4 regions of the Rhodomicrobium lacus genome follow, and region 2 is predicted to be linked to each of the others. Evidence: riboswitches for the same ligand, from Rfam matches in the RefSeq annotation. Region 2 holds a riboswitch; each other region holds the start of a gene.
What was found. Region 2 has a riboswitch for cobalamin ahead of metE (5-methyltetrahydropteroyltriglutamate--homocysteine S-methyltransferase). Riboswitches for the same ligand answer to the same signal wherever they lie in the genome.

Region 1 (4,124 bases), 1.1 Mb from region 2:
CAAGCGCAGCCCGCCGAGAGCGCGGATTTCGCATTTCTTTCTCAACAAGATAGCCGTGAATATCTCGCCGACATGCTGAAGGAACTCAGCCTGATCGCCGGCCATGCCGATCTCGACCGCGCGCGCGAACTGATCGAAGCGGCTCTTGCCGAGATCGAGCCGCAACATTCCTGACAGACGAGAACAACCGCCGCGTGTTGATCGGCGGCGGAAAGAAGACTGAAACCGGGCCTTTGAGCTATCCCTTCAAGCGTCATGCCGCAAATCGGGTGCGGCATGACGCGGCATGTTTGCTGTGTCGGTCTGCTTTTCTGCGTCAGATAAAGGCGCATTGGCGCGGGCCGATGGAGGTGCGTTGCGCGAACCGCGGCTGAGCCGTCCGATGCCGCCCGCTGAGGCGGGCGACCCGCCGCGTTGGCTGCGTAAAGGCATCGTCCGGCGACGACGCCTCAGCGGGCGAGCCCCAGCATTGCCTTGATGTCTATGTGTCGGGCAAGGTGTGCGGCAAGGCGGTCGAGCGTGGCGTCCATGGCGGTTTCGTAGGAAAGCGCCGCGGGCTTGCCACCGAGCCGCGCCAGCCACGCGGCGCGCTGACGGTCGTCCGCGAACAGGCCGTGGACATAGGTGCCCATCACGCACCCGTCCGCCGACACCGCTCCATCGGGCCTGCACGATCCGTCCTCGTGGACAAGAACAAGCGGGCGCGCGGTGTCCGATCCGAAGGTGCGGCCGATGTGGATCTCGTAGCCCGAGAACGGCACGCCGTCCGCCGCCGTTCGGCCCGTCACCGCCGCAAGCCGCTTGTCGCCCGAAAGCTCCGTCTCGACATCGAGCAGCCCGAGCCCCGGCACCCCGCCCGGCCGTCCCTCGATGCCCGCCGGATCGGCCACCCAGCGTCCAAGCATCTGATAGCCGCCGCAAAGGCCGAGCACGCGCCCGCCGCGCCGGACATGGGCGACGATGTCCGCTTCCCAGCCGAGCGCGCGCAGCGCGGAAAGATCGGCGATGGTTGCCTTCGAGCCGGGCAGGATGACAAGATCCGCGTCCGCGGGAAGCGGTTCGCCATGGGCAAGCGCCACGAGATCGACGTCCGGCTCAAGCCGCAGCGGATCGAGATCGTCAAAATTTGCGATATGCGGAAGCACCGGCACCGCGACCCTCACGCGCTGGCCAGCCTTCGCGCCTTCGCGCACCCAGTCGCGGCTGAAGCCGTCTTCAGGCGGCAAGGCATGCGCGTCCGCAAACCACGGGACGAGGCCGAGCGACGCCCAGCCGGTTCGTTCCGCGATGAAGCGCATGCCGTCCGCGAAAAGCCCCGTATCGCCGCGCATCTTGTTGACGATGAAGCCACGGATCATGGCGGCATCTTCGGCGTCGAGCACCGCGCTCGTGCCGACGAGGCTCGCGATCACGCCGCCCCGGTCGATGTCGCCGACGAGCACCACGGGCACGTCCGCCGCCCGCGCGAAACCCATATTCGCGATGTCGTTCGCGCGAAGGTTCACCTCGGACGGCGAGCCAGCGCCCTCCACCAGCACGAGGTCGCATTCGCCTTTCAGCCGCGCGAAGCTTTCAAGCACGGTGGGCATCAGCGCCGCTTTCCGCGACTGATAATCGCGTGCCTCGGCCTTGCCCCACACATGCCCTTGCACGACGATCTGCGCGCCGGTCTCGCTCTGCGGTTTCAGGAGCACCGGATTCATGTGAATGCTGGGCGGCACGCGCGCGGCGCGGGCCTGAAGCATCTGCGCGCGGCCGATCTCGCCGCCATCGGCCGTAACGCCCGCATTGGTCGACATGTTCTGTGGCTTGAACGGACGCACGGAAAGCCCCCGATCCGCGAACAGACGGCACAATCCCGCCACGATCAGCGACTTGCCGACATCCGAGCCGGTTCCCTGAAACATCAGTGTCCGGGCCGTCCTGTCGCCCAGCCGTCTCTCGTCGTCGCGAATACGTGTCATGCCCGGTGTCGATCCTTCTTTGGCGCGAAATCTTTATACCGCCCGGGCGCCGGATAAAGCGCCCGCCGATTGACTTCGCGTCACGGGCGTATCACAAATCGACACAGCCGACGGTCCCTTCGGGGACGAAAAGGGAATACCGGGCGCACCACATCGTGCGAAGCCGGAGCTGCCCCCGCAACTGTGAGCGGCGAGCCTGCGCCAATTGCCACTGGAACCTGTTCCGGGAAGGCGGCACGGGCCGTGACCCGCGAGCCAGGAGACCTGCCGTCGCCTGCCGGATCGCGTTGCCGCGTTCCCTTGAAGCGCCGTTCCGGGCGGGGTGTCCCGGAGCGCAAGGTCCGACGGGGGGAGTGCAGGTCCGCCCGCCGCACGCGCCGGACGGCTCGCCGTCCGCTCCCCGGAATGAAGCATGGAGCCGCCCTCGACCTGTGAAGCCCCGCCAGCGCCCCGCGCCACCGTCTTCGTGTGCGTGCTTTGTGGACGCGACCCCGCCGACAAGGCCGCGCCTCCCGCAGGCCGCGCGCTCTACGAAGCGCTCGCCGCCGAGCGCGAAGCCAGCGCTGACACGCGCTTTCATATAGAACCGGCGCAATGCCTGTCGAACTGCAATCGCGGCCTCACCGTCGCCATCGCAGGGCCGGATCGCTGGACATACATGTTCGGCGAACTGACGATCGAGGACGCGCCGAGCATTTATCGCGGCTGTGCAGCAAACGCCGAAACCGAAGACGGCCTCGTGCCGTGGAACGAGCGCCCCGCCTGCTTCCGCCGCGCGCTCATCGCGCGCGTGCCGCCGCTTCCTGAAAGGAGCCTCTGATGTCTCTCGCGAAAGTCCCCGTCACCATCATCACCGGCTTCCTGGGCGCGGGCAAGACGAGCCTTGTCCGTCATCTGATCGAAACCGCGAACGGCCGCCGCCTCGCGGTGCTCGTCAATGAATTCGGCGATGTCGGCATCGATGGCGAGATACTGAAGGGCTGCGCCGATCCCGCATGCCCCGAAGACGCCATCGTCGAACTGACGAACGGCTGCCTTTGCTGCACCGTCGCGGACGAATTCGTGCCGACGATGACGGCGCTCCTGAACCGCAAGGAGCCGCCCGAACACATTCTCATAGAAACATCCGGCCTCGCGCTGCCGAAGCCGCTGCTGAAGGCGTTCGACTGGCCCGACCTGAAGACGCGCATCACCGTCGACGGCGTGATCGCGGTCGCGGATGCCGAGGCCGTGGCGGATGGCCGTTTCGCGCCCGACCCCGAGCTTGTGGCGAGACAGCGCGCGGGCGATACCAGTATCGACCACGATACCCCGCTCGGCGAAGTGTTCGAGGATCAGGTGGCCTGCGCCGATCTCGTGATCCTGAACAAGGCCGATCTCGTGGACGAGGCGCGGCTTGCCCAGGCGCGCGAAACGGTGCTGGCGGAATCGCCACGCCCCATCCCCGTGATCGGGGCAACCGAGGGACGCGTCGATCCGCGCGTCGTGCTGGGGCTTGGCGCGGCTGCGGAAGACGACCTCGACGCGCGCCCGACGCATCACGATCATGGCGAGCCGCACGACCATGACGATTTCGAAACGGTCGCGGTCACGCTGCCAGAGCAGACATCGCAGGCCGACATCGTCGCGAAGGTCGAGGCAGCGGCCCGTGCGCAAAACATCCTTCGCGTAAAAGGATATATCGCCATCGCGGGCAAGCCGATGCGGCTTCTCGTGCAAGGCGTCGGAACCCGCGTTCGCGCGCAGTTCGACCGGCCATGGCGCCCGAGTGAGGAGCGCGTCTCGCGGCTCGTCGTCATAGGCGAAAAGGGCTTCGACGGGCAGGCGGTTGCGGCGGCGCTCGGGGCCTGACGCGTGCACATTCTTTTCCGCGAACGACACGGCCTCGAAGAGGCGGCGGTCGCCGAGGATCTCGGCCAGTCGCCCGCCGACCTCGCGGTGCTTTCCTTCGCGGACAGCGACCTTGCAGCCTTCGCGGCGGGCTGGCGTGCGGGCGCGGATCTCCCGACGCTGCGCCTCGCCAACCTCGCGCGCCTGAGGCATCCGCTTTCGGTCGATCTTTACATCGAGAAGACGCTCTCGGGCGCGCGGGCCGTTCTCGTCCGCTTGCTCGGCGGCATCGACTATTGGCGTTACGGTGTCGAGCAGCTTCGCGCGCTG
Region 2 (4,124 bases):
GCGTTTCGTTGGCGACGCCCGAAGACGCGAGACGGAACGCATTGATCGCCCAGTCGAGATAGGTCTTCCAGTCCGCGCGGCGCAGCGGCAACCCCTCGCGAAGCGCTGCCTCGTCGATCTGGATCATCGGCGCGCCTGCCTTTTCGAGGTCGGCCACCTCGTCGCGGATCGCGAGTGCGATCTGCCGGCAGGCGACGCTTCTCGCCACATCGTCGCGCACGAAGGACCAGTTGAGGATCGTGACCGGCCCGGTGAGCATCCCCTTCATCGGGCGGTCGGTCTGCGACTGCGCGAAGTGCCACCAGCCGACCGTCATCGGCTCGGGGCGCGATACATCGCCATAGAGGATCGGCGGGCGCACGCAGCGCGAGCCGTAGGACTGCACCCAGCCGTTCTTCGTGAACGCGAAGCCGGAGAGCTTCTCGCCGAAATACTGCACCATGTCGTTGCGCTCGAACTCGCCATGCACGAGCACGTCGAGGCCCACCTCTTCCTGCCAGCGGATCGTGCGCGCGGTTTCCTCGCGAAGGAACGAGTCGTATTCGGCTTCAGTCAGAGCGCCCTTGGCGTGGGCGGCTCGTGCCTTGCGGACATCTGCCGTCTGCGGGAAGGAGCCGATGGTTGTCGTCGGGAACAGCGGGAGGCCGAAGCGGCGGCGTTGAACGGCGGCACGCTCGGCATAGGGCGCGCGACGGAGCGCCATCTGCGGCGTCACGGCTGCGAGCCGCTGCCTTACGGCTGCGTCATGCACCTTGGGCGATGCGCGCCGCGCGGCAAGCGCTGCGGACGCGGTTTCGAGCGCGGGCGCGACTGCCGCACGGCCTTCCGAGAGCGCGCGGCCGAGCGCGGAAAGCTCTCCCATCTTCTGCACGCCGAAGGCAAGCCAGCTTTTCACGTCGGCGTCGAGATCGCGTTCAAGCTCCAGATCGACCGGTGCATGCAGGAGCGAGCAGGACGGCGCAAGCTGTATGTGATCGGTGCCGCGCTTCGCGACCACGGGTTCCAGCCGGTCGAGGATCGCGGCCAGGTCCGCGCGCCAGACGTTGCGGCCGTCGATCACGCCGAGCGACAACACGAGGCCGCGCGGCGCTTTCGCCAGCACATCGTCGAGTTGCTGCGGAGCGCGTGACAGATCGAGATGCAGCCCCGCCACGGGGAGCGAAAGCGCGGTATCGAGATTATCGCCGAGCGCGCCGAAATAGGTGGCCAGCATGATCTTGAGGCTCGGCAGCGCATCGGCAAAGCGGCGATAGGTCGTCTTCAGCGCGTCGCGCTCGGCGGCGTCGAGATCGAGCACGAGGCACGGCTCATCGATCTGCACCCATTCCGCGCCGTTGGCGGCGAGGCGGCGGAGCACGTCGAGATAGACGGGGAGCAGGGCGTCGAGCAGCGTGAGCGGGTCGAGCGCGGGATCCTTGCTTTTGCCAAGCTTGAGAAACGTCACCGGCCCAAGCAGAACGGGCCGCGTTTCATAGCCGAGATGCTGCGCCTCGCGATATTCGTCAACGGCCTTCAGCGAGGCCAGCGTGAAGCGTTGCCCCGCTGTGAACTCCGGCACCATGTAATGGTAATTCGTGTCGAACCACTTCGTCATCTCCTGCGCGGGCGCGCCGTGGTTCGCGTGCGGGCAACCGCAGGCGCCTTCGCCGTCCGCTCCCTGCGATCCCCGCGCCATGGCGAAATAGGTGCCGAGGGTGACGCCGCCGGTTTTCCATCCGTAGATTTCAGGAATGGCCCCGACCATCACGCTCGTGTCGAGCACCTGATCGTAGAAGGAGAAGTCGTTCGACGGAATGACCGTCACGCCCGCTGCCTTCTGTCGCGCCCAATTGTCGGCGCGAAGCCGGGCCGCTGTCTCGCGAAGTTCCTTCTCCCCGATCCTGTGCGCCCAGTAGGCTTCGAGCGCGGTTTTAAGCTCACGGCGCGGTCCGATGCGCGGCGTGCCGAGCGTTGCGATTTTTATGCTGGAAGACACGTTCTAACCCCATTGCGTTGGGGCAAGGCTGTGATGGGACGCGCGCGAACGCCGCCAGTCGGCGGGCCGCAACCGCTCCACCGGGACACCCCGCCCGAGGACTTCGATTTCGTCGCGGCAGGTCTCCTGGCTTGCGGGTCGTCGCTTCGGCCCGTCTTCCCGAAGCGATTGCCTCAGTGACATGGGTGGGCCGAAACTCGCCGCTTACAGTTGCGGGGGCAGCGCCGGACTTGCACCGGCTTCCCTCTTGGCCACGGGCTATGCGCTCGCAGACCGCGACGGAAAATGAGTGTGATCGAGATCGGCACCGTCGTCAATCTCGATATAACGACATCTTTATATGCCGATGTCGATCTATGTTTGCGGCAGCACCGTCCGCACGATGGAGGCGTCGAGCGCCTCGTAGCGGGCGAGGCCGATGGTGTCGTAAAGCTCGGCGCGAGTCTGCATTTCGGGGAGCATCGCCTCCGTGCTGCCGTCGCGCGCGAGCGTGGCGTAAAGCTTCGCCTGCGCCTTGTTCGCGACCCGAAGCGACGAGACGGGCCAGATGACCATCGCGTAACCCCACGCCTCGAACTGTGCTGCCGTGAAGTGCGGCGTGCGGCCGAACTCGGTCATGTTCGCGAGCAGCGGCACGCCGGGCAGACGCCGCGCGAATTCCTGGAACATGGCCGCGCTCGTCAGCGCCTCGGGGAAGATCGCGTCCGCGCCCGCCTCGACGTAAAGCCGGGCACGCGCCACGGCCGCGTCGATCCCCTCGCTCGCGGCGGCATCGGTGCGCGCCACGATGACGAGATGGCGGCGCGCCTTTGCGGCGGCGGCCACCTTCGCGGCCATGTCGCGGGCGTCCGCCAGCTTCTTGTCGTTCAGGTGCCCACATTTCTTCGGCAGAAGCTGATCCTCGATATGCACAGCGCCCGCGCCCGCATCCTCGAAGGTGCGAACCATATGCATGACGTTCAGCGCCTCGCCATAGCCCGTGTCGCCATCGACGAGCAGCGGCAGGCCGCTCGCCCGCGCGATCTGGCGGATGAAGAACGCGACCTCATCCACCGTGATGATGCCGAGATCGGGCAGCCCCATGGACGCGGTCATCGCCGCGCCCGAGAGATAGAGCGCATCGAAGCCCGCAGCCTTCGCTTGCAGCGCCGCCATGCCGTTATGCGCGCCGGGGAGTTTCAGGATGCCCCGACGCTCCAGAAGCTCGCGGAAGCGGAAGCCCGCCGTCTGGTCGGGCAGGTCGAAACCGTTGAGATAAGGCATGTCCGCTCCCTACGCCGCACGCGCGGGAGACGGCGCAGGCGTGCGCCCGCGATCTTCCAGCGGCACGAACGCTACGTTTTCCGGGCCGACATAATTCGCGGACGGGCGGATAATCTTGTTGTCCTGCCGCTGCTCGATGATATGCGCCGCCCAGCCGCTCGTGCGCGAGATGACGAACAGCGGCGTGAACATCGCGGTCGGAACGCCCATCTGGTGATAGGACACGGCGCTGAACCAGTCGAGGTTCGGGAACATCTTCTTCGTCTCCGCCATCACGCTTTCGATGCGCGCGGCGATCTCGAACATCTTCGTCGCGCCGACCTCGTGCGACAGGCGGCGGGCGACTTCCTTGATGACCTTGTTGCGGGGGTCGGCGACCGTATAGACGGGATGGCCGAAGCCGATAACGACCTCTTTAGCCTCGACGCGGCGGCGGATATCGGCTTCCGCCTCATCGGCTGAATTGTAACGCTTCTGGATCTCGAAGGCCGCCTCGTTCGCGCCGCCATGCTTCGGCCCGCGCAGCGCACCGATCGCGCCCGTCACCGCGGAATACAGATCCGATCCCGTGCTCGCGATGGAGCGTGCGGTGAAGGTGGACGCGTTGAACTCATGCTCGGCGTAGAGAATCAGCGAGGTGTGCATCGCGCGGACGTGGCTTTCGCGCGGGCGTTCGCCATGCAGCAGGTGCAGGAAGTGCCCGCCGATGGAATCGTCGTCGGTGTGCACCTCGATGCGGCGGCCATTATGCGCGAAGTGATGCCAGTAGAGCAGCATGGAACCCAGCGAAGCCAGGAGCCGGTCGGCCACATCGCGCGCAGCTGGATGGTTGTGGTCGACCGGCTCCGGCAGCACGCAGCCGAGCGCGGACACGCCCGATCTGAGT
Region 3 (4,124 bases), on a different contig from region 2:
AGATGCCGACATCTCAATGGTGTAGCATCTTAAGGAATGCGATGGCGCATGGCGGTATCGGATATCTTGATAATTCTGGGAGAACTAGCGAAGATCAACCGGTTACGATGCTGGTGTTTGCAAGCGGCAAATACACAGGCAAAGGTAAATATAGAACACTGACCGAAATCAATCTTTTAAGAATTAGCACAGAGAATTATCGCATTTTCCTGCGTTCGTGGGTGACTTGGCTAAAAAAAGAAAATTTTATATTCAATAAGCCGTTCGATCTCCCGCAAGCTGGATGGTTGGGCGGCGATTTTGCCGCCCTTGATACAGAAATTATAGAACCGTAAGCTTCTGCAGATTCACGAGTTCGGCGATCCCCTTCTTCGCGAGCGCGGTCAGCTCGGCCATGCGTTCCTCGGAGAACGCGCCCTTCTCCGCCGTCGCCTGAATTTCGACGATCTGACCCTTGCCGGTGAAGACGAAATTCGCATCCGCCTCGGCATCCGAATCCTCGGGATAATCGAGATCGAGAACCGCTTCCCCCTTGTAGATGCCGCAGGAGACCGCCGCGACGTTGTCCTTCATGGGCTCGCCGCGCAGCATGTCGCGTGCGCGCATCCACTGGAAGCAATCGTGCAGCGCGACCCAGGCGCCGGTGATCGACGCGGTGCGCGTGCCGCCATCCGCCTGCAAGACGTCGCAATCGACCATGATCTGGCGTTCGCCGAGCGCCTGAAGATCGACCACGGCGCGGAGCGACCGCCCGATCAGACGCTGGATTTCCTGGCTGCGTCCGGACTGATGGCCGGTCGTCGCCTCGCGGCGCGTGCGGTCGGAGGTTGCGCGCGGCAGCATGCCGTATTCGGCCGTGATCCAGCCCCGTCCCTGCCCTTTCAGCCACGGCGGCACGCGGTCTTCGAGGCTCGCCGTGCAAAGCACATGCGTGTTGCCGAACTTGATAAGGCACGATCCTTCCGCGTGATGCGAAAAGGCGCGCTGGAAACTCACGGGGCGAAGGTCGCCGGCCTGCCGTTTCGAGGGGCGCATGCAATTTCTTTCTTTTCGGGCGCGCTGCTTGCGCGAGGCCCTTTTATAAGTCTCACCTTACCGCAGCCGGGCGGTTTAACCCGGCTCGATTGTGAAGTTGGGCATCCTTATTCGAACGCCGTAGCGGACAGTAGGCCAGCGTTTTTCGGGTATCAACGGCTTTCGGCCGCCCCCGCGTCGCTTTGATCCTTCGCCAAATGCCGCAGACGCACGCGAGCGAAGTCGCTTACATTGCGTTCGCTTCGGTAAGCGCGGGCCTCAGACCGTTCAAGCTGCCTCTCCGATCTTCAAATTTTGCGCCGTCGCCGCCAGTCGTGGGCACCTGCGAAACGCGTCTTTTGCTTCCGAGTTTTCGGTCCACGAGCGAGGCGCGGCGCCGCCGCACAAAGCCGCGTCTAGCCGAACCACCACCACCAGTTCACGACGAGCACGAAGGTAACAAGGATCAGCGCGAGGATGATCAGCGTCTGGATATGAGCGGCGACCCAGTTGCGCCATGTCTCCGGCGCTTCGCCCGCCTCCTGCCCCATCGAGCCGAGGATCAGAAGCCCGAGAACCCCAAGAATGTAAATTCCCGCCGGATATTGTTTGCATTGCCCGCAGGACCAGCTGTCGAGCCACATCAGCCCGATAAGCGTGCCCGCGACCAGAAATGTGATGAAAGCCAGTACGCCGAGGCTGATGATAATTACAAAACGCGTGATATCAGCACACGTCATGCCTCCCACTCCCTTTGACGCAACAGTACTTTCGGTTTCAGCGCCTGCCATGCCAGCGCCTCCCTCCACGCAACGAGACGATTTTCGTAAAACTAGCAGGGCAGCGTTAATCATGCGTTTCATGCGGCGCCCCCCAAGCGGCAGCGGGCGCCGTTGGAGCTACGGCTATTTGCGCCAACTGTTGCATGCTTGAACAGCTTGTGGCCGACGCGCCACAGCTTGCGCGTAACATGCCGAATTGCGGCATTTGCGTGATTGCGGCGCAAGCTTCATGCAAGCTATGCCTTAAGCCGATGGTCCTCCGATGAGGATAATAGGGAACGCGGTGAGGGACGACGTCCGTAATCCGCGGCTGCCCCCGCAACTGTAAGCGGCGAGCGATGCGCCAAAGGCCACTGGGAAACCGGGAAGGCGGCGTTGAGTTTTGACCCGTGAGCCAGGAGACCTGCCATCAGCCGTGGTCACGCGCGAACACGTCGGGCGGGGTGTCCTGATGGGGGCTTGGAATCCGCTCAACGCGGCGTTCCTGACTTTGGTTCGTGGTGACGTGTCACGTTCCACGAGGCCCAATATGCCCGCTCTATACCCGCGCGCCCGCTCCTGTGTCGCTTTCGTCAGCCTTGTCGCGTTTGCCGCGAATGCGCAGGCGCAAACCGCCGCCCGTTCCGATACCCTGCCGCCCGTCGTCGTGAAGAAGGACGGGGCCGAAAAGCAGAAGAAGAAAGCCGCCGCTCCGAAGAAAAAGAAGGAGGCTCCAGCCGTTGCGCAGGGTGCCGCCGAACCCGCGCCGGATGCCATTCCCGGCGAGCCGTCGAAGGACGTGATCTATTCCGCGAACCGCGTCGCAACCGACATCTCCAGGGTCGGCTCCGCGGTGACGGTCATTACGCGCGACGAGATCGAGGCGCAGTCCCGCACCTACGTGCAGGATTACCTCGCGCAGGTGCCGGGCGTTTCCGTGGCGCAGACGGGCTTGGGCGGCACCAGCACCTATTCGATCTGGGGCGCCTACGGCCGCAATGTGAAGGTGCTCGTCGATGGAATCGACGTATCGGATCCGACCGGCACACAGGTTTCCACGGCTCTTGAGCACGTCCTCGCGGGGGACGTCGCACGCATCGAAGTGCTGAAGGGATCGCAGAGCCTGCTCTATGGCGGCCAGGCGGTCGGCGGCGTCATTGCAATCGATACGGCACGCCCCGTACTTGGAGCATCGCTCTCGGGCTCAGGCGAAACAGGCGCTTATAATACACAGCGCGGAACCGCGAGCGCGGCTTACGGCACCGAAAACGGCTACGCCCGCTTCACGGTCCAGAGCGTGCGCAGCGACGGCTTTTCGGCCGCCGCGCTTGGCAGCGAAGACGACAGCTATCGAAACCTGACCTTCAGCGGGTCCGGCGAATATAAGGTGTCGAACGAGGTGAAGGTATTCTTTGCCGCGCGTTCTGTTGATGCAAACCTCAAATACGACAGTTCCTATGACGGATATGGTCTGGCGAAGGATGGATGGCCCGGGACACAGGCTCTCACGAGTCAGCAATCCGGCCGTCTGGGGACCGAGGTGACGCTCTTCGATGGCGCTTTGGTCAATACCGTTTCGCTTCAGGGAATGCGGCTTGATCGAGATACGAGATATTGGAGCGCCGCATACGATAACAACTGGAACGCCATTCCCGGCATGGGCTCCATCGTTGCCGACTCCTATGACGGGGACCGCTGGAAGGTCGATTATCTGGGTACTGCGAAGGTGACGAGCTGGGCCACAGCAGCCGTTGGGGCCGATTATCAGGAAGAAACCGCAAAAACCGCTTCCACCGTTCAGCATGAAGCTGATCTTGCCGGCGTGTTCGGCCAGCTTTCAGTCGAGCCGCTGAAAGGACTTACGCTGACTGGCGGCGGTCGTAACGACCATCACAGCACCTTCGGCGACTTCGACACCTACCGCTTCACCGGCGCATATTTTTATGAGCCGACGCAAACCAAGTTCCGCGCAAGCACCGGAACCGGCTTCCGCGCCCCGAGCCTTTACGAGCTCTACGCGCCGTCCGGTCTCGGGAATACGGCGCTCAAGCCCGAACAAAGCGAGAGCTGGGACGTTGGTTTCGATCAGTGGTTCGAAAACCGGCGCTACCGTTTCAGCGCAACCTACTTCCAGTTGGATACGACGAACGAGATCGGTTACGACCCATTCGCTGGAACCGGGCCGTGGGGCCAATATGTACAGCTTTCAGGCACGACACATCGCGAGGGCGTGGAGTTTTCCGGCGCAGCAGTTGTGAGGCCATGGCTCACGCTGTCGGCGGGCTACACCTATGTCGATGCAAGGGCGGAGGATGGCTCGCGTCTCGTCCGCATCCCGCGCAACAGCAT
Region 4 (4,124 bases), 310 kb from region 2:
AAGTGTGTTCACTGTGTATGACTTCATGAAGAGGTATCCCGTCACGAACACAACCCGAATAAAGGATGACTGCGATCTTGCGCTTCCAACCGTGTTGCGCGCCTTGAACGCTCTTGAAAGTCTTGGCATCACAAAAGAAGCCACAGGAAAGGGACGACATAAAATATTCGTTTATGATAGATACCTATCTATTCTCAATCAAGGCGCGGAACCTTTCGCTAATTAGTCGAGCGCGACGGGTTGCGGCATGACCCATATCGGCCGCTTCGCGCCCTCGCCCACGGGGCCCTTGCATTTCGGCTCGCTCGTCGCCGCCGTCGCGAGCTATTGCGATGCGCGCGCTGCGGGCGGACGCTGGCTCGTGCGGATGGAAGACATCGACCCGCCGCGCGAGATGCCGGGGGCGGCGGCGCGCATCCTCGCGCAACTTGGGGCTTACGGTTTCGAGTGGGACGGCGACGTGTTGTTTCAGAGCGGGAGGCTCGATGCCTACGCGCACGCGCTCGAAACGCTCAGGCGCGCGGGAAACGTCTTCTGGTGCCGCTGCTCACGGGCCGATCTCGCCCGGATCGGCGGCGCGGTCTATCCCGGCACATGCCACGCCTTCACGGCGCCGCGCGACGATGCCGCCGTGCGCCTCCGCGTTCCCGCTGGCGTCGTGGACTTCGCCGATCGCGTGTTCGGTCCGCAGCGCGAGGACGTCGCTGCGACCGTGGGCGATTTCGTGGTGCTGCGCCGCGACGGGCTGTTCGCCTATCAACTCGCCGTGGTGGTCGACGATGCCTTTCAGGCTGTGACCGATGTCGTGCGCGGCGCCGATCTCCTCGACAACACCGCGCGGCAGATCGTGCTGCAACGGCTGCTCGGCCTGCCCGAGCCGCGATACATGCATCTGCCGCTCGCGCTCAACGCCGATGGCAGCAAGCTTTCCAAGCAGACGCACGCGAAGGAACTGCCGACCCCCGCCGATAGCCGCCTACTGTGGCGGGCACTCGCCTTTCTCGGGCAGGACGTGCCGCCGGAGATGCCGCCTGCGCCCTGCGCGGAAATTCTCCGCCACGGGGTCGGGCATTGGAGCCCCGCCGCCGTGCCACGCACAAGCCATATGCGGCTCGCCTGATCGCACGCGACGGGAAGCCCGTCGCATTGCCGTCGCTTTGGCTTTATGATAGGCCGCATCGAGCGCCGGTGCCCGCGCAAGCGGGTGAAACGGGAACGCGGTGAGGGACGCTCGATCCCGATTCCGCGGCTTCCCCCGCAACTGTAAGCGGCGAGCCGTCATCGAAGCCACTGAACGCGTGCGTTCGGGAAGGCGATGGCGGCCACGACCCGCGAGCCAGGAGACCGGCCGGCGCTGTAACTGTTGTCTCGACGCGTGCAAGCGGCCTCCGTCGCATGAAACGCTCTGGACACGCAACGTGCGACGGCGGGTCGGCGGAGGATGTCATTTTACAGGTTCCCCATACGGATTCGGCCGTAAAAGCGGCCGTGCTCGCGCCGCGCCGCAAGTGGCCGGTGACGATGCTGGCGCTCTTCGCGGTGGCGGCGCTGCTGGCCGTGCTTTCGCTCGGCGCGGGGCCGGTCGCGCTTTCGCCCGATACGGTTACGGCGGCGCTGTTCGGCGCAGGGACCGAGCCGCAACGTATCATCGTGCAGGAAATCCGCCTGCCGCGCGCGGTGCTGGCGCTCGCCATCGGCGCGATCCTCGGGCTTTCCGGCGCGGCGCTGCAAGGGCTGTTGCGCAACCCGCTGGCCTCGCCCGCGCTGTTCGGCGCGCCGCAGGCTGCGGCGTTCGGCGCGGTCGTCGTGATCGCAACGGGACTCGCCGATGCGCTGTCTTTCGCCCTGCCGGTGGCGGCGATCGCGGCGGCGTTCGCGTCGGTTTTCGTGCTGCTCGCAGTGGCGGGCCGCAACGCAAACCTTCTGATCCTCATCCTCGCTGGCCTCGCGCTTTCGGCTCTCGCGGGCGCGGGAACCGCGCTCGCGGTGAACCTCGCCCCGAATCCTTACGCCGCGCTCGAAATCACCTTCTGGCTGCTTGGCTCGCTCGAAGACCGGAGTTTCCAGCATGTGGCGCTGGCGCTTCCCTTCATCCTTGGGGGCGCGGCGATCCTGCTCGCCAACAGGAACGCGCTTCGGACGCTGAGCCTCGGCGAAGAGGCGGCGCAAAGCCTCGGCGTGGATGTGGCGCGGCTCCGGCTCGCGGTGATCGCGGGCGTGGCGCTCGGTGTCGGCGGCGCGGTGGCGGTTTCGGGAACCATCGGCTTTATCGGCCTGGTCGCGCCGCATCTCGCGCGCCCGCTCGTCGGCCACGACCCCGCGCGGCTGCTGCTGCCGAGCGCGGCCATCGGCGCGGCGTTGCTTCTTGCCGCCGACATCGCCGTGCGCCTCATTCCGTCGACGACCGACATAAAAGTCGGCGTGCTGACGGCGATCATCGGCGTTCCTTTCTTTCTTTATCTGATCGTGCGCGACCGCCGCGCACTGACGGGCGGCCTCTCATGAGCGCGGCTTATCTCTCGGCGCGCGGTCTCGGTGTCCGGCTCGGCGCGCGCGACCTCATCGCGGATGTGTCGTTCGACCTGCCGCGCGGCTGCCTCGCCGCCGTGATCGGCCCGAACGGCGCGGGCAAGACGACGCTGCTCCGCGCGCTCGCGGGGCTCGTGCCGTCGCGCGGGGAAATCCGGGCGGGCGGCGGCGACGCGGCGGCGCTGCCGATCCGCGAGCGCGCCCTTCGCTTCGCGTATCTGCCGCAAGGCCACGCGGTGCATTGGCCGCTGCCGGTGCGCGATGTGGTGGCGCTCGGCCGCTATCCGCATGGCGCGACCGATCCCGCGAATCTCCCGGCCCGCGACGCCGAAGCCGTCGCGCGTGCCATCGCCGCCGCCGATCTGGGCGCGCTCGCCGACCGCCCCGTCACCGAGTTGTCCGGCGGCGAGAAGGCCCGCGTGGCGCTCGCCCGTATGCTGGCGGTCGAAGCGCCGGTCGTGCTGGCGGACGAGCCCATCGCGTCCCTCGACCCGCGCTATCAGCTCGACGTGATGGCGCTGCTTCGGGACACGGCGCTCGGCGGTGCGCTCGTGCTGGTGGTGACGCACGATCTCGGCCTTGCCGCGCGGTTTGCGGACCGCGTGCTGGTCATGAAAGACGGACGGCTGATCGAATCCGGGGCGCCCGCCGTCGCGTTGTCGCCCGAGATGCTGGCGCACGCGTTCCATATCGGTGCCTTCCGGGCGGAGCATGACGGCGCGCCCGTGCTCGTTCCGTGGGTCGCGCCGTGATCCGCTTCGCCGCCGCCTGCATGATGCTGTTTGCCTCGCTCGCCGTCGCTGTCGCCGCCGCCGATTCGCCGCGCCGCATCGTGTCCATCAATCTCTGTACCGACCAGCTTCTTCTCACGCTCGCGGACAGCGATCAGATCGCCGGACTTAGCCCCTATTCGCGCGACGCCTCGCAAAGCTGGCTGGCGATGGAAGCGCGCGCTTTCCCGAAATTGTCCGGCACGGCGGAGGATGCCCTTATCGCAGAACCGGACCTCGTGCTCGCCGGGCGCTTCACGCGGCTTGCCACGCGTCAGATATTGAAAGCGAAGGGTGTGCCGGTCGCGGAGTTCGATGTCGCCCGCTCCATCAACGACGCGAAACTGCAAATTCGGCGCATGGCCGCGCTCGTCGGCCATCCAGACCGCGCGGAACCGCACATCGCGCGGATCGACGCCGCTTTGCTTCGCGCCCGCGCCGCGGCGTCGCGCGTGCATTCGCGGGTGCTGGCCGTTTCGCGGCGCGGCTGGGTGTTCGGGGGGGAATCGATGACAACGTCCCTTCTGGCCGCCGCCGGTCTCGTGAACGCCGCCGGAGACATGGGCCTGTCGCATGGCGGTTTCGCGTCGCTGGAGGCCATCGTGATGACGCGGCCCGATTTCATTCTCGTCACAAATGTTCGTGATAGCCCGCGCGATCAGGGCGAAGCGCTGCTGGTGCACCCTGCGCTGCAAAAGCTGTATCCGCTCGCGCGCCGCATCGTGATTCCCGAGCCGCTCACGACATGCGGCGGACCGATGCTGGCGGATGCGCTCGACAGCCTCGCCGCTCAGGTTTCGGCGCTTGAGGCAAGTAAAGCCACGC

Region 1: linked by a shared signal. The riboswitch ahead of EK416_RS12170 (DUF1636 family protein) and the one ahead of metE (5-methyltetrahydropteroyltriglutamate--homocysteine S-methyltransferase) in region 2 are both predicted to bind cobalamin.
Region 3: linked by a shared signal. The riboswitch ahead of EK416_RS00895 (TonB-dependent receptor plug domain-containing protein) and the one ahead of metE (5-methyltetrahydropteroyltriglutamate--homocysteine S-methyltransferase) in region 2 are both predicted to bind cobalamin.
Region 4: linked by a shared signal. The riboswitch ahead of EK416_RS15630 (FecCD family ABC transporter permease) and the one ahead of metE (5-methyltetrahydropteroyltriglutamate--homocysteine S-methyltransferase) in region 2 are both predicted to bind cobalamin.

What each region holds. Positions count from the first base shown of each region.
Region 1 is NZ_RZNF01000012.1:607,610-611,733, reverse strand. Features, by position in the region: gene EK416_RS12180 (hypothetical protein) at 1-174, shown strand, start outside; gene EK416_RS12175 (cobyric acid synthase) at 450-1,964, opposite strand; cobalamin riboswitch at 2,059-2,250, shown strand; gene EK416_RS12170 (DUF1636 family protein) at 2,377-2,784, shown strand; gene cobW (cobalamin biosynthesis protein CobW) at 2,784-3,815, shown strand; gene cobN (cobaltochelatase subunit CobN) at 3,819-4,124, shown strand, end outside.
Region 2 is NZ_RZNF01000012.1:1,667,616-1,671,739, forward strand. Features, by position in the region: gene metE (5-methyltetrahydropteroyltriglutamate--homocysteine S-methyltransferase) at 1-1,975, opposite strand, end outside; cobalamin riboswitch at 2,075-2,268, opposite strand; gene prpB (methylisocitrate lyase) at 2,330-3,238, opposite strand; gene prpC (bifunctional 2-methylcitrate synthase/citrate synthase) at 3,248-4,124, opposite strand, start outside.
Region 3 is NZ_RZNF01000002.1:39,143-43,266, reverse strand. Features, by position in the region: gene EK416_RS00910 (hypothetical protein) at 1-335, shown strand, start outside; gene rph (ribonuclease PH) at 322-1,035, opposite strand; gene EK416_RS00900 (hypothetical protein) at 1,431-1,754, opposite strand; cobalamin riboswitch at 2,032-2,221, shown strand; gene EK416_RS00895 (TonB-dependent receptor plug domain-containing protein) at 2,326-4,124, shown strand, end outside.
Region 4 is NZ_RZNF01000012.1:1,361,540-1,365,663, reverse strand. Features, by position in the region: gene EK416_RS15640 (Fic family protein) at 1-226, shown strand, start outside; gene gluQRS (tRNA glutamyl-Q(34) synthetase GluQRS) at 248-1,120, shown strand; cobalamin riboswitch at 1,170-1,367, shown strand; gene EK416_RS15630 (FecCD family ABC transporter permease) at 1,522-2,505, shown strand; gene EK416_RS15625 (ABC transporter ATP-binding protein) at 2,502-3,281, shown strand; gene EK416_RS15620 (ABC transporter substrate-binding protein) at 3,278-4,124, shown strand, end outside.